One region of the Nocardia wallacei genome, then DNA from elsewhere that is predicted to be linked to it. Evidence: riboswitches for the same ligand, from Rfam matches in the RefSeq annotation. Region 1 holds a riboswitch; the other holds the start of a gene.

Region 1 (7,631 bases):
GTGGCACATCGAGCAGCTGTCGGTGTTCAGCGATCCGCACCGGGTGCCGGGCCCGCGCCGCATCGCCTCGGCGTATCTCGGACTGGTGCCGCTGACCGCCGATCCGCACCTGCCGCCGGACACTCGCTGGCATCCGCTCTCGGCGCTGCCGGACATGTCCTTCGATCACGGCACCGTCGTCGACCATGCCCGGGCGCGACTGGCGGCGAAGCTGTCCTACACGAATATCGCCTTCGCCCTGGCGCCTTCGCGTTTCACCATGTCGACACTGCGCGAAATCTACTGCGCCGCGCTGGGGTACGAGGTGGATACCACCAACCTGCAGCGAGTCCTGAGCCGCCGCAAGGTGATCACGCCCACCGGCGACACCGCGTCACCCGGCAAGGCCGGCGGCCGGCCGGCGGCCGTGTATCGTTTCACCGACGACGAGCTCCGGGTTACCGACGAGTTCGCAGCGCTGCGTCCCCGTGGCTGAACAGCGCCGAGTTCGATCCTGAAAACGGTTTCAGCTATCTTCAGGATGCATTCAGTAGGATGCTGAGAAAGTGCTGGCCTATCGAGAAAACAACTCCCACAGGAGATTCGCCCGTTGCTGCCGTTTCACTCACCCCCGAGAAGATCCCCGTTCCTGCGCAAGATCGCCATCGCGTCGACGCTGGCGATAGCCGCGACCGGACTCACCGCCGGAACCGTCGGCGCCACACCGCAAGCCGATAGCGCTGGAGCCGTCGGTTTCACCGCTACCACCTCCGAAGACCGGGCGATCGTCGAGATCGACTCCGGCGCCATGGAAGTCGAAAACGGTGTGTTCGAGATCGAGGCCGCCGACGGCACCGTGCTGGCGGGCACCCCGCTGGAGTTCCGGGTCGACGATTTCGTCTTCCCCATCGCCGCCGACATCCAGGGCCGGAAGGCCACGCTCACACCGCAATTCGACCTCGAGCACGCCAGCTACCGGCCGGTGGCGCTGCCGTTCGAGGAGCATGCCCAGTGGGCTACACCCTACGATCGTGAAGTCGCCGCCTTCACCCGTCTGAAGGACACCATCGCCACCGGCGCCGCGATCGGCCTCGTGGTCGGCGGTATCGGCGGCGGTCTCGTCGGTTGTGTGCTGGGCGGGATCGCCGGCGCCACCGTCGCCGGCGCCACCATCGTCGGCTTGTTCGGCCCGTTCATTCCCGCCGCGGCGGTGGGCTGTGTGGGCGGCATCATCGCCATCGGCGCCCTCGGCACCTTCGCAGGTCAGCTGCTCGTGACGGCGCCGATCGCCATCGCGGCCATCGCGCAGTACTTCACGACGATCAATCAGCCGTTCGTGCCGCGTCCGCCGCAGCAGCAGGCCAGGTAACCTGCCCGGCAAGGCGTTCGATTGTCGGTCGAAATCCGCCCGCTCGATACTGCGGGCGGATTCGGCGTATATGGGGCCGCTTCCACGGACGGCTGCCCGGCCCGCGGATACCGTGAGTCGTCTCGGCGGCTCAGTACGCGCGATGCCGGTGCTTGGGCGTGCGCTCGTACCGGCGCTTGCTCGGGACCGGTTGCGCGGCATTGGATCTGCGCAACTCGTGGCGCCGACGCCAAGCGGCGAGATCGGCTCGTTCGGCCGTCTTCTCGCCCCGGGCATCCGCCGATCGGGATGTGTTGTCCATCGCCGCCCTCCTTCCGCTTCGATCGCCCCACGGTAACGGCGCGGGCAGCGGGCCGGCCAGCGAATTTCCGCCTCCGCCCGGCGAACTCAGGTGGTCATCTTCACCCGTGGTTTCGGGGCCGGTCCGGTGACCCGGCCGGTGACCCGGCTCGAGGTCCAGAACACAGCCTCCACCACCCAGAACAGCAGCAGCCACAGCTGGACGATCACCACCGGGACAACCAGGAAGATCACCGAGGGGATGGCGACGAGCAGGAACTTCGCGATATCGCCGACGGTGGCCCCGCGCAGTCCGGAGCCCAGTCGCACCGCGGCCCACATCATCCACCGCTGCGGCACCGAGACGCCCTGTTCATGCAGCGCGCGGCGGAACAGCCCGTCGGCGTCGGCACGGCTCACCTCGGCGGCGCGGGACAGGTAGTCGTGCAGGATGGCGGCCTTGGTGAAGGCGCCGTAGCGTGGGATCAACCAGACCAGCGCGCGGGGCACCGAGGCGAAGTCGGTCCGGAACCCGGCCGGAACCACGAAAGTCTCACGGTCGCCGCGATATTCGATGGGCTCGCGCACACACCAGGACTCCGCGTCGAGTTCCTCGACCACGAGTGCGCCACCGGTGAATCCCAACCCGCCGCCTCCTCCTGCGAACCCGGCGCGTCAGGCCGGAAGGACCTCAGCTTACGGCGGGCAGGGAAACCTCGGGCAACGCTTCGGCTTCGGCCCGGCGTCAACGCGCCGAACCGGAATCGGCGCCCTCGAACGGCTGCGCGGCCGGTGTTCCGTAGGGGCCGTAGCTGATCTGCGAGGCGTACGCGCGGGCCCCGTCGGGCTCGGCCGCGGTGACGGGCCCGGCGCCCAGGTCCTCGGAGGTGTTCAGCGCCGACAGCACGAGCACGACCAGCGCGGCCACCAGCGGCTGCACCACCAGCTGCGTCCATCCGGTGAACTCCGACGGTGAGATCAGCGGCGGCAGTTCGACGATCGCGCGCACCGGCGGATTCGGCACGTGCGGATACTTCCACTCGGCGACCCGCTCCCCCAGCCACGCCATCAGCCAGGCACCGGCCAGCGAACCGAACAACAGCCCACCCTGCAGCAGCGGGCCGCGGATCCGGCGCACCCGCCACGCCGCGGCGGCGGTGAGCAGTCCGGCGATCACAGCGACGCACACGAAGATCGCCACCGCGTCGAACCGGTGCGCGCTCTCGCCGGTGAGGGCCGCGCCCCGGCCCGGCTCCACCACGATCACCCGCTCCGCGGGCGCCAGCAGCGCCCAGACCACGCCACCGAGCGCGCTGACCGCCAGCACGGCGGCCACCACGCCCAGCACGGCACGCACCTCGCGGCGGCCCGCACCGGACGGCACGACGGCGCTCTGGTGGGCCATCAACGATGGTCCAGGCTCTTGGAATCGATCACCCCGTGGCGCGAGCACTTCGCCCACCAGCCGTCGGGGCTCACCTGAACGATCATGCGCCGCCCGCACTGCTCGCAGAACCGCGGCGGCTCCAGACCCAGCACGGCCGCCGCCGGGATCGGGTCGGCCAGGTTCGGTACCACCCGCTTACCCGTGAACGGGTTGTAGCGCTCTTCCATGATGTCCACGTCCACCTCGAAAAGTGCAGCTCCTGGGCTGCTGACAATACCCGACCGGGACCCGCCCGCCGGGTAGCGGTGCCGTCCCGGCGGGTGGACGGTTGCCGCTCAGAGAGTTTCGTTGAGGGCCTTGATCGGCATCTTCAATTCGCCCAGCAGATCCAGGTCCTGCTCGGCCGGACGGCCCAGCGTGGTCAGGTAGTTGCCGACGATGACGGCGTTGATGCCGCCGAGGATGCCCTGCTTGGCGCCGAGGTCACCGAGAGTGATCTCGCGGCCCCCGGCGAAGCGCAGCATGGTGCGCGGCAGCGCGAGCCGGAACGCGGCGACGGCCTTCAGCGCCTCGGCCGCGGGCAGTACCTCCAGATCGCCGAACGGGGTGCCCGGGCGCGGGTTGAGGAAGTTCAGCGGCACCTCGTCGGGCTCCAATTCGGCCAGCTGCGAAGCGAATTCGGCGCGCTGCTCGATGGTCTCGCCCATGCCGAGGATGCCGCCGCTGCACACCTCCATACCGGCCTCGCGGACCATGCGCAGGGTGTCCCAGCGCTCCTCCCAGCTGTGCGTGGTGACCACGTTCGGAAAGTGCGACCTGGCGGTCTCGAGGTTGTGGTTGTAGCGGTGCACGCCCATGGCGGCGAGCTGGTCGACCTGCTCCTGGGTGAGCATGCCCAGCGAGCACGCCACCTGGATGTCGACCTCGTTGCGAATCGCCTCCACACCGGCGGCGACCTGCGCCATCAGCCGCTCGTCCGGCCCGCGCACCGCCGCGACGATGCAGAATTCGGTGGCCCCGGTCTTGGCGGTCTGCTTGGCGGCCTCGACCAGCGAGGGGATGTCGAGCCAGGCCGCGCGCACCGGGGACTGGAACAGCCCGGACTGCGAACAGAAGTGGCAGTCCTCGGGGCAGCCGCCGGTCTTGAGCGAGATGATGCCCTCGACCTCCACCTCCGGGCCGCACCACTTCATGCGGACCTCGTGCGCGAGTTCCAGCAGCTCCTCGAGCCGGTCGTCGGCGAGGCGCAGCACCTCGGCGGTCTGCTGCTGGTCGAGGCCGACGCCGCGGTCGAGCACCTGCTCGCGGGCGATCGCCAGAATGTCGGTGTCGGTCCTGACGGGTGCCTGGGTCATGCGCACGAATCCCTTCGTCCGGCCGGGCTGCGGCCGTGCAACTTGAACGGTGTTCAGGCTAGGGTAGCGTGGGGGCCGAGTCAAAGCACGAAAGGGTTGTCGCCAAGTGCAACTGCACCGCACCGACGTCGTCGACGGCGCCATCGCCATCCTCGACCAATTCGGCCTGGCCGATCTCACGATGCGCCGGCTGGCGACCTCGCTGCACGTCCAGCCCGGCGCGCTGTACTGGCACTTCCCCAACAAACAAGCGCTGCTCGGCGCGGTCGCCGACCGGATCCTGGCACCGCTGGACGAGCCGGTCGCCGCCGGCGAGTGGTCCGCTCAGGTGGGCGAGCTGGCACACCGGATGCGCTCGTGCCTGCTCGCCTACCGCGACGGCGCGGAACTGGTATCGGCCACCTATGCCTCGCGCCTGACCACCAGCAAGGGCCGCGAGCGGGTGGCGGGCGCGCTGATTCGCGGCGGCATGGGCCGCGAGGAGGCCGACCTGGCCGCCTACACCCTGCTGTACTACGTGCTCGGCGAGACCGTCGACGAGCAGTCGCGGATGCAGATGGATTCGGCGGGCGCGCTGCCGGAGGAGTCGTCGCCGCTGTACGAGAACACCAGCGCCACCGAGCGTTTCGACTTCGGGTTGCAGCTGTTCGTGGGCGGGGTCCGGCATCTGCTGGGCGACCGGGTGCGCTGACCGGACAAACCGGACGGTAGAGTCCCCTTCGTCATTCCCGGCGGGTGCGGGAATCCGGTGGAATTCCGGAACGGTCGCGCCACTGTGACCGCGGGCGGGCTCGGGCTCACCGCGGAAGTCAGACCTCCCTCGCCGGGTACCGCTCTGAGGTCGCGAGGTGCCCATGGAGTATCGGCGATGATCCGCGCGCGGACATCGGTGGTCGTCCCCGTCGTCGTGCTGGCGCTCGGGTGCGCCATGGTGGCGGCGACCGGATGCGGGGCCGAAACCGTGCCGCCCGCAACCGTTTTCGAGGTACTGCGGGCGAGGGTGACCGGAGCCGCCGTCGCCGACCCCGGTCTCGACACCATCATCTGGCAGTTGCGGGTGCCGCGCACGCTGCTGGCGGCCGTGGTGGGTGCGGGCCTGGCGCTGGCCGGGGCGGCCATGCAGACGCTCGTGCGCAATCCGCTCGCCGATCCGTATCTGCTCGGCGTGTCGTCCGGGGCGGGCGTGGGGGCTGCGGCGGTGATCACCTCCGGGTTCTTCGCGGGGGCCGGAGTGTGGGCGCTGTCGGGGGGTGCGCTGCTCGGCGCGTTCGCCGCGGCGGCGATGGTCTTTCTGATCGCGGTCGCCCAAGGCGGGCTGACACCGCTGCGGCTGGTGCTGACCGGCACCGTGCTGGGGTCGGCTTTCGCGGCACTGAGCAGCTACCTGATCTTTCGCAGCGCCGATCCGGCGGCCGCCCAGGCGGTGCTGTTCTGGCTGCTGGGGAGTCTCGCGGGGGCGGACTGGACGCGGATCGCGTTGCCCGCCGGTGTCGTCGGGGCCGCGGCGCTGGCACTGGCGGCGGCCGCGGGCTGGCTCGACGCGCTGACCGTGGGCGCCGACACCGCGGCGTCCGTGGGAGTCCCGGTGCGCGCCTTGCGGATTGCGCTGTTCGCCGGGCTGGCCGTGCTGGTGGGCGTCCTGGTGGCGGTCTCCGGCGGGATCGGTTTCGTCGGTCTGGTGGTGCCGCACGCGGCCCGCCTGCTGGTCGGCTCCCCGCACCGCGCGCTGCTTCCGGTGAGCGCCCTGTGCGGCGCGCTGTTCCTCGTGGTGGCCGACGCCGCCGCCCGAATCCTCGTCCGCCCCACCGAAATCCCCGTCGGTGTCCTCACCGGCCTCATCGGCGCTCCCGTCTTCCTCCTCCTGATGGGCCGCCGCCGCTACCGATTCGGTGCGTCGTGAGGGTGTCGGAGGGTCAGGCGATGCCCGCGGCGGGCCGGGGTCCTGTGCTGGAGGTCCGGGAGCTGGCCTGCGGCCCGGGGCGGCGGACCGTGCTGGCGGAGGTGGGTTTCACGGTGGCGGCCGGTGAGCTCGTCGGGATCGTCGGCCCGAACGGGAGCGGGAAGACCACGCTGTTGCGCACGCTGGCCGGGCTGCTTCGGCCGCGGCGGGGACAGGTGCTGGTGAAAGGCATCGACCTGCGGGGCGTGTCGGCGCGGCGGCGGGCGCGGGCGATCGCGTCGGTCGCGCAGGACGAACAGCCGCCCGATGATCTGCGGGCGGGTGAGGTGGTGGCGTTGGGCCTCACTCCGTATCTGCCGCCCTGGGGGTCGGGCGGTCCGCGGGAGCGGGCGGCCGTCGAGAGCGCTCTGCGCGCAGTGGATCTCGAGGGGTTCGCCGATCGGCCCGTACATCGGATGTCCGGCGGGGAGCGGCAGCGGGTGCTGCTGGCTCGCGCGCTCGTGCAGGACACCCCCGTGCTGCTGCTCGACGAACCGACGAATCATCTCGATGTCACCCACCGCCTCGCGCTGCTGGCGCTGGCTCGCACGCTGGACCGGACGGTGGTGCTCACGCTGCACGATCTCGACCTGGCCGACCGCTTCTGCGACCGTGTCGTGGTGCTGCACGACGGCCGTGCGGGTGCGTTGGCACCGCCCGAGTCCGCGCTCACGCCGGAGGTGCTCGGCAGCGTGTTCGGCGTGCGAGCCGCGCGCGTCCGCCATCCGGACACCGGGGAAACCCACCTGCTGCTCGACACGATGGCCGACCGGTCGTGACCCGCACCACCCACAGAAGGACGACGATGAGATCCTGGGCTCCGATATTCGCCACTCTCGCAACGGTTCTCACGGTGACAGCGTGCGGCGCCGCACCGGCCGTGCACGGCAATCTCACGCTGCGCAACTGCGGACGGGAGGTGCGCTTCCCCGCACCGGCCCAGCGCATGTTCGTCAACGACAGCAACATGATCTCGATGGCGCTCGCCCTCGGCGCGCAGGACGCGGTGACCGCGGTGTCCAGCCTGCAGGCCGACGACGCCGCGACCCTGCGCCGCCACTACGGCGACGCGGTCGATCGCCTGCGCGTGGTGTCCCCCGAGTCTCCGTCCCGGGAGACGGTGATCGCGCAACGCCCCGACGTGATGGTCGCCGGATGGAACTACGGTTACACCGAGGCGAAGGATCTCACTCCGGAGTCGTTGCGCGCGAACGGCATTGCCGCCTACATCCTGACCGAGAGCTGCCGGCAGCGCAGCGGCGAGCAGGCGCGCGGCATCGTCGATCCGTGGACGGCCCTGCGCACCGATCTCGGCAACCTCGG
Region 2 (7,631 bases), 3.0 Mb from region 1:
CTTGGACGACGGCGTCACCTTCACCAGCCGCCCCAGCAACCGGTCCGCCGCGGCGTATTTGGCCTCCACCTCTTCGAACCGGTCGCCGAGACCCAGCGCGATCGCCTGCTGCCGCAGATTGGACAGTTGCCCGCCCGGAATCTCGTGGTGGTAGACCCGCCCGGTCGGCCCCGGCAGCCCGGATTCGAAGGGCGCGTACACCTTTCGCAGCGCCTCCCAGTACGGCTCCAGATCGCACACGTTCTGCAGGTCCAGCCCGGTGTCGAACGGTGAATTCGCCGCCGCCGCGACGATTGCCGACAGCGCGGGCTGTGAGGTGGTGCCCGCCATCGGCGCCGAGGCCCCGTCGACCGCGTCGGCCCCCGCCTGCCAGGCCGCCAGGTACGTCGCCAGCTGGCCGCCCGGGGTGTCGTGGGTGTGCACGTGCACCGGCAGGTCGAAGTTCTCCCGCAGCGCGGTGACCAGCGTGTGCGCGGCGGGCGCGCGCAGCAGCCCGGCCATGTCCTTGATACCGATGATGTGCGCCCCGGCCTGCACGATCTGCTCGGCCAGCTTCAGGTAGTAGTCGAGCGTGTAGAGGTTCTCGTCCGGGTTCGACAGGTCGCCGGTGTAGCTCATCGCGACTTCGGCCAGGGCCGTGCCGGTTTCGCGCACCGCGTCGATCGCCGGACGCATCTGGTCGACATTGTTGAGCGCGTCGAAGATGCGGAAGATGTCGATGCCGGTCGCGGTGGCCTCGGAAACGAAAGCGCGCGTGACCTTTTCGGGATACGGCGTGTACCCCACGGTATTGCGCCCGCGCAGCAGCATCTGCAGACAGATGTTGGGTACCGCCTCGCGCAGCGCCGCCAGCCGCTCCCACGGGTCCTCGTGCAGGAACCGCAGCGCCACATCGTAAGTCGCGCCGCCCCAGCACTCGATCGACAGCAGCTGCGGCGTCATGCGGGCGACGTGCCCGGCGACCTGCAGCAGTCCGTTGGTGCGCACCCGCGTCGCCAGCAGCGACTGGTGCGCGTCACGGAAGGTGGTGTCGGTGACCCCGACCGCCTTCTGCTCGCGCAGCCACCGCGCGAACCCCTCCGGCCCCAGCTGCAGCAACCGCTGCCGTGAACCGTCCGGCGGCGGCGCGGTGGTGTCGATCGCGGGCAGCTTGTCGTGCGGGTACACCGTGGTCGGGCGCTCGCCGTGCGGCTTGTTGACGGTGATGTCGGCCAGGTAGGTGAGGATCTTGGTGCCGCGGTCGGCCGAGCCGCGCTGCGTCAGCAGGTGCGGCCGCTCATCGATGAACGAGGTGGTGATCCGCCCGGCCCGGAAGTCCGGGTCGTCCAGCACCGCTTGCAGGAACGGGATGTTGGTCGAGACGCCGCGAATGCGGAATTCGGCGAGCGCGCGCCCGGCCCGCGCCGCCGCCTGGCCGAAGTCGCGCCCGCGGCAGGTCAGCTTCACCAGCATCGAGTCGAAATAGGCGCCGACCTCCGCGCCCAGGTTGGCGCCGCCGTCGAGCCGGATACCGCCGCCGCCCGGACTGCGGTACGCCGTGATGCGCCCGGTGTCGGGCCGGAACCCGTTGGCCGGGTCCTCGGTGGTGATCCGGCACTGCATCGCGGCCCCGCGGATGCTGACCGCGTCCTGGCTCAGCCCCAGGTGGGCCAGCGTCTCCCCGGTCGCGATCCGCAGCTGCGCGCCCACCAGGTCGACGTCGGTGATCTCCTCGGTCACCGTGTGCTCGACCTGAATACGCGGATTCATCTCGATGAAGACGTGATTGCCGCGCTCGTCGAGCAGGAATTCCACCGTCCCGGCGCAGCTGTAGCCGATCTGCCGCGCGAAGGCGACCGCGTCGGCGCAGATCCGTTCGCGCAGAGCGGGTTCCAGATTCGGGGCGGGTGCCAGCTCGATCACCTTCTGGTGCCGGCGCTGCAGCGAGCAGTCCCGCTCGAACAGGTGCATCACATTGCCGTGCTGGTCGGCGAGGATCTGCACCTCGATGTGGCGGGGATTGACCACCGCCTGCTCGAGGAACACCGTCGCGTCACCGAAGGCCGATTCGGCCTCGCGCATGGCGGCCTCCACGGCCTCGCGCAGCTGCGCCCGATCGGCCACCCGGCGCATGCCGCGCCCGCCACCACCGGCGACGGCCTTGACGAACACCGGGAACTCCACGGTCTCCGCGGCCGCCAGCAATTCGTCCACGTCGGCCGAGGGCGCGCTGGAGTTCAGCACCGGCAGTCCCGCGGCCTTGGCGGCGGCGATCGCGCGCGCCTTGTTACCGGTCAGCTCCAGCACCTCGGACGAGGGGCCGATGAATGTGATGTTCTCCCGCGCGCACGCCGCGGCCAGGTCCGGATTCTCCGACAGAAAGCCGTAACCCGGGTACACCGCGTCCGCCCCGGCGGTCTTGGCCGCCTTGATGATCTCCTCGATCGACAGGTAGGCCCGCACCGGATGGCCGGGCTCTCCGATTTGGTACGACTCGTCGGCCTTGAGCCGATGCACCGAATTGCGGTCCTCGTAGGGGAACACCGCGACGGTGCCGATGCCGAGTTCGTAGGCGGCGCGGAACGCCCGAATGGCGATTTCCCCGCGGTTGGCGACCAGCACTTTGGAGAACATCCGATTAAGGTACCTGGCCGGTCGGCGGCTGCGGACGGCGAATACACCTTCGCAGCCAACCTCACATCGAAACCGCGCCGATCTGCGAATTTGCGTAATCCGCCGGTAACCGGTGAACCGGGTGACCGAACGCGGGAATATTCATTTTCGGCCGTGGCTTATGCTCGTTGTGCAGCTGGTTCGCTGCGCCGGCGAGTTGGAGCCCCGAGCGTCGGAGTGCAGCGTCGAAACCGGTCCGTACGGATCGGCCAGAGGGAACCCGGTGGGAATCCGGGACTGTCCCGCAGCGGTATGCAGGAACGACCGCCGTCACCAGCACTGGATGCGCGCATCCGGGAAGCGACGGCCAGTAGGACCGCCCCGAGGGGGCTTGCCTGCGAGTCCGAAGACCTGCCGGCTGTGCCGGATACGCCGTATCCGGCGGCCACCGCCTCGTGGAACAGGGCGGGCGGACACCACTGCGCACACCGGATCCGCCGGTGCGAGAAGCGTTTTCGGGCTCCGTCCTCCCCTATGGCGGTGACCTGTCGCTTCCAGCACTGGAGAGAGACCGTGACCCTGCACAACCCTTTCACCGCAACGGTTCTCGGCATTCCGCGGATCGGGCCGCGGCGCGAGTTGAAACGCGCGACCGAGAACTACTGGGCCGGCCGCATCGACGCCGGCGCACTGCGCGCCGTCGGGCGTGACCTGCGCACCCGGCAGCTGACCGCCCTGGCCGCCGCCGGACTGGACTCCGTACCGGTCGGCACCTTCTCCTTCTACGATCAGATGCTCGACACCGCGGCCATGTTCGGCGCGCTGCCACCGCGCGTGGCCGATATCGCCGATCCGCTCGACCGCTACTTCGCCGCCGCCCGTGGCACCGAGACGGTGGAACCGCTGGAGATGACCAAGTGGTTCGACACCAACTACCACTACCTGGTCCCCGAGATCGGCCCCGCGACCACGTTCGCGCTGCAACCGGACAAGCTGCTCGAGGAACTGCGGGAAGCGCGGGAGCTGGGCGTCCCGGCCCGCCCGGTCGTGATCGGCCCGCTGACCTTCCTGAAACTGGCGAAGGGAATCGACGGCGCCGCGCCGCTGGACCGGCTGAACGACCTGCTCCCGCACTATCGCGAACTGCTGCGGCTGCTGGCCGCCGAGGGCGCGCAATGGGTACAGATCGATGAACCGGTGCTGGTCACCGACCTCACCGCGCCCGAACTGGCACTGCTGCGGCGCACCTATGCCGAACTGGCGGGCGTGCCGCAGCGCCCATCGATCCTGGTGGCAACCTACTTCGGCCGTCCCGGCGCGGCGTTGCCCGCGCTGGCCGACATGGGTGTGGAGGGCATCGCGCTCGACTTCGTCGCGGGCACCACGGTGAACGACGTGGCCGCGGTCCCGGCGCTGGCGGGCAAGCTCGTGGTGGCGGGCGTGGTCGACGGCCGCAATGTCTGGCGCACCGATCTCGACCGGGCGCTGGCGACCTTGGGCACGCTGCTGGGCAGTTCGGGCGCGCTGGCGGTATCGACGTCCAGTTCGCTACTGCACGTGCCGTATTCGCTGGACGACGAGTCCGGGGCCGATGCGGCGCTGCGGTCGTGGCTGGCCTTCGGGGCGGAGAAGGTCGCCGAGGTGCGGCTGCTCGCGACGGCGGTGCACCGGGGCACCGACGCCATCGCGGACGAATTGTCCACGGCCCGTGCGGCCTTGGCGAGCCGCGCCACCGACCCGCGCCTGCGCAACGATGCCGTGCGCGCCCGGCTGGCGGCACTCGGCCCCGACGCGACCCGGCGCGCCCCCGCTGCCGAACGCTCTGCGCTGCAACGGGAGCGGCTGCGGTTGCCGTCGCTGCCCACCACCACGATCGGCTCCTATCCGCAGACGTCCGCGATCCGGCAGGCCCGCGCGGCACTGCGGAGCGGCGAGATCACCGCGGCGCAGTACGACGAGCGGATGCGCGCCGAGATCGCGGATGTGATCACGCTGCAGGAGAAGCTGGGTCTCGACGTGCTGGTGCACGGCGAACCCGAGCGCAACGACATGGTGCAGTACTTCGCCGAACAGCTGGACGGGTTCTTCGCCACGGCCAACGGCTGGGTGCAGTCCTACGGCACCCGCTGCGTGCGCCCGCCGATCCTGTTCGGTGACGTCGCGCGGCCCGCGCCGATGACCGTGCGGTGGATCGAGTACGCCCAGTCACTGACCGACAAGCCGGTCAAGGGCATGCTCACCGGTCCGGTGACGATCCTGGCCTGGTCGTTCGTGCGCGACGACCAGCCGCTGGCCGACACCGCCCGGCAGGTCGCGCTGGCCATCCGGGACGAGACGGTGGATCTGCAGTCCGCCGGGATCCGCATCGTGCAGGTCGACGAGCCCGCGCTGCGGGAGCTGCTGCCGCTGCGCGCCGACGCCGAGCAGCAGTATCTGGACTGGGCGGTGGCCGCGTTCCGGCTGGCGACCAGCGGCGTCTCGGATGCCACCCAGATTCACACGCACCTGTGCTACTCGGAGTTCGGTGAGATCATCGAGGCGATAGCGGATCTGGACGCCGACGTCACCTCGATCGAGGCGGCGCGCTCCCGGATGGAGGTGCTCGACGACCTGAACGCGGCGGGCTTCCACCTGGGCGTCGGGCCGGGCGTCTACGACATCCACTCACCGCGGGTGCCGAGCGTGGAGGAGATCACTTCCTCCTTGCGGGCGGCGTTGAAAGCCGTTCCGGCCGAACGTCTCTGGGTCAACCCGGACTGCGGACTGAAGACCCGTGGCCCGGCCGAGGTGGAGGCGTCACTGCGCAACATGGTCACCGCCGCCCAGTCCGTGCGCTGAACACCGCGACCCCGGCCGTCGAACACGGCCGGGGTTCGCGGGGCGGTCGCTATGCGACGCCCATACTTCGTTGCGGCACACCGACATACGCCGACAGAGGGCGGATGAGGGCGTTGGATTGGGACTGCTCGATGATGTGCGCGGTCCAGCCGGTGATGCGGCTCATCACGAAAATGGGCGTGAACATGTCGATGTCGAAGCCCATCAGGTAGTAGGCGGGCCCGGCCGGGAAGTCGAGGTTGGGCTCGATGCCGGTCTCCTCCGCCATCGCGGCTGCCAGCTCGGTGTACATCCGCAGCCACTCGTGGCCGCCGGTCACCTCGGCGACCTCCGTCAGGGCCGCCACCATGGTGGGCACCCGGGAGTCGCCGTTCTTGTAGACCCGGTGCCCGAAGCCCATCACCTTCTCCTTGCGGGACAGCTTGTCGCGCAACCACTCCCGCACCCGCTCCGGCCGCCCGATCTCCAGCATCGCGTGCATGACGGCCTCGTTCGCGCCGCCGTGCAGCGGCCCCTTCAAGGTACCGATGGCAGCGGTGACAGCGCTGTACATATCCGATTCGGTGGAGGTGACGACCCGGGCGGCGAAGGTGGAGGCGTTGAAACTGTGCTCGGCGTACAGGATCAGCGATGTCTCGAACGCCCGCACGACGCGCGGGTCCAGCTGCCGTTGCGCGGAGTCACCGAAGCACATGGTGAGGAAGTTCTCGGCGAATCCGAGCCGCGCATCCGGTGCGATCGGGTCCGAGCCGCGGCGGCGGCGCAGGTCGGCCGCGATGACCGTCGGGAGGATCGCGGTGATACGCAATGCCTTGGCCAGCAATGCCTCCGGGCTCTTCCCGCGATCCTCGAGCGGGTCCTCGGCCCCGAGATAGCTGACCACCGTGCGCACCACATCCATCGGGTGGCAGGTCTCGGGCAGCTTGTCGATCAGCGCGAGCAGCGAGCGGTCGAGGGGCCGCAGCGCGCGTTCGCGGTGGCACAGCGCCTGCAGCTGATTCGAGTCGGGCAGTTCGCCGTGCCACAGCAGGTAGGCGACCTCCTCGAAACAGCAGTGCGCGGCCAGGTCCTGCACCGGATAGCCGCGGTAGGTCAGGGAGTTGGTCTCGGGCACGACCTTCGAGATGGCGGTGGTGTCGACCACCACTCCGGCCAAGCCCTTCTTGATCTCGGTCATGGGTCACTCGCTCACGGTGAAATCGAATATGCCGGAATCGAACTCGTTGTAACGCTGGTAATCGAGCAGCTCGTACAGCCGCGATCGGTGTTGCATGCGATCCAGCAGACCGGATTGGGTTCCGGCGGCGGCGATCTCGCGCAAGCCCTGCTCCGCCGCGAACATGGCCAGCCGCAGTGTGGTCACCGGGTAGATGACGGCGTTGTAGCCGATCTCCTCCAGCGTCCGTGCCGACAGCAGCTCGGATTTGCCGAACTCGGTCATATTGGCCAGCAGCGGGACATCCACGGCCGCACGGAACTTCACGAACTCCGCGGCGTCGGCCAGCGCCTCGGTGAAGATCAGGTCGGCGCCCGCGTCCGCGTATGCCTTGGCCCGGTCGATCGCCGCGGGCAGGCCCTCGATGCCGCGGGCGTCGGTGCGGGCGCAGATCACGAAGTCCGGATCGCGGCGGGCCGAGACCGCGGCGCGGATGCGCCGCACCATGTCGGCTGCCGGGACCACCGCCTTGCCGTCGAGATGCCCGCACCGTTTCGGGTTCACCTGGTCCTCGATGTGACATCCGGCCAGCCCCGCGTCCTCCAGCAGCGTGACGGTGCGGGCGGCGTTCATCGGTTCGCCGAATCCCGTGTCGGCATCGATCAACGTCGGCAGCTCGGTGACCCGCGCGATCTCCCGCCCCCGCGCGGTCACCTCACTCGACGTCGTCAACCCGATATCGGGCAGCGCGAGTTCCGCCGACACCACCGCCCCGGACACATACACCCCCTCGAACCCGATCTCCTGAATCACCTTGGCCACCAACGGGTTGAACGCCCCCGGCAACCGCTGAATCCGCCCGCTCCCCAACCCGTCCCGCAACCCCCGCCGCTTCTCCCCCGCCGTCCGCTCCCCCACCATCAACCCACTCACGCCAACCACCGCCCAGCGATGTGAGCCACCCCCACTAGGCTCGGCTCATGACCGAGCCGCTGCGCTATCGCCTGATCACCGGACCCGACGACGTCACCTTCTGCGAGCGGAT

The links. A riboswitch is a leader RNA that binds a small molecule or an ion and turns the genes downstream of it on or off. The one in region 1 is predicted to bind cobalamin.
Region 2: it holds a riboswitch for cobalamin, as region 1 does, so the genes downstream of both, metE (5-methyltetrahydropteroyltriglutamate--homocysteine S-methyltransferase) here and NWFMUON74_RS23340 (FecCD family ABC transporter permease) in region 1, are expected to answer to the same signal.

Annotation. Positions count from the first base shown of each region.
Region 1 is NZ_AP023396.1:5,300,904-5,308,534, forward strand. Features, by position in the region: gene NWFMUON74_RS23300 (NUDIX hydrolase) at 1-475, shown strand, start outside; gene NWFMUON74_RS23305 (DUF8020 domain-containing protein) at 590-1,348, shown strand; gene NWFMUON74_RS23310 (hypothetical protein) at 1,479-1,649, opposite strand; gene NWFMUON74_RS23315 (DUF1353 domain-containing protein) at 1,736-2,272, opposite strand; gene NWFMUON74_RS23320 (DUF2567 domain-containing protein) at 2,373-3,032, opposite strand; gene bsaP (biotin synthase auxiliary protein BsaP) at 3,032-3,241, opposite strand; gene bioB (biotin synthase BioB) at 3,350-4,369, opposite strand; gene NWFMUON74_RS23335 (TetR/AcrR family transcriptional regulator C-terminal domain-containing protein) at 4,476-5,060, shown strand; cobalamin riboswitch at 5,065-5,219, shown strand; gene NWFMUON74_RS23340 (FecCD family ABC transporter permease) at 5,238-6,269, shown strand; gene NWFMUON74_RS23345 (ABC transporter ATP-binding protein) at 6,266-7,087, shown strand; gene NWFMUON74_RS23350 (ABC transporter substrate-binding protein) at 7,114-7,631, shown strand, end outside.
Region 2 is NZ_AP023396.1:2,297,062-2,304,692, reverse strand. Features, by position in the region: gene NWFMUON74_RS10380 (pyruvate carboxylase) at 1-2,613, opposite strand, end outside; cobalamin riboswitch at 2,828-3,025, shown strand; gene metE (5-methyltetrahydropteroyltriglutamate--homocysteine S-methyltransferase) at 3,127-5,430, shown strand; gene NWFMUON74_RS10370 (bifunctional 2-methylcitrate synthase/citrate synthase) at 5,480-6,607, opposite strand; gene prpB (methylisocitrate lyase) at 6,611-7,507, opposite strand; gene NWFMUON74_RS10360 (DUF1737 domain-containing protein) at 7,567-7,631, shown strand, end outside.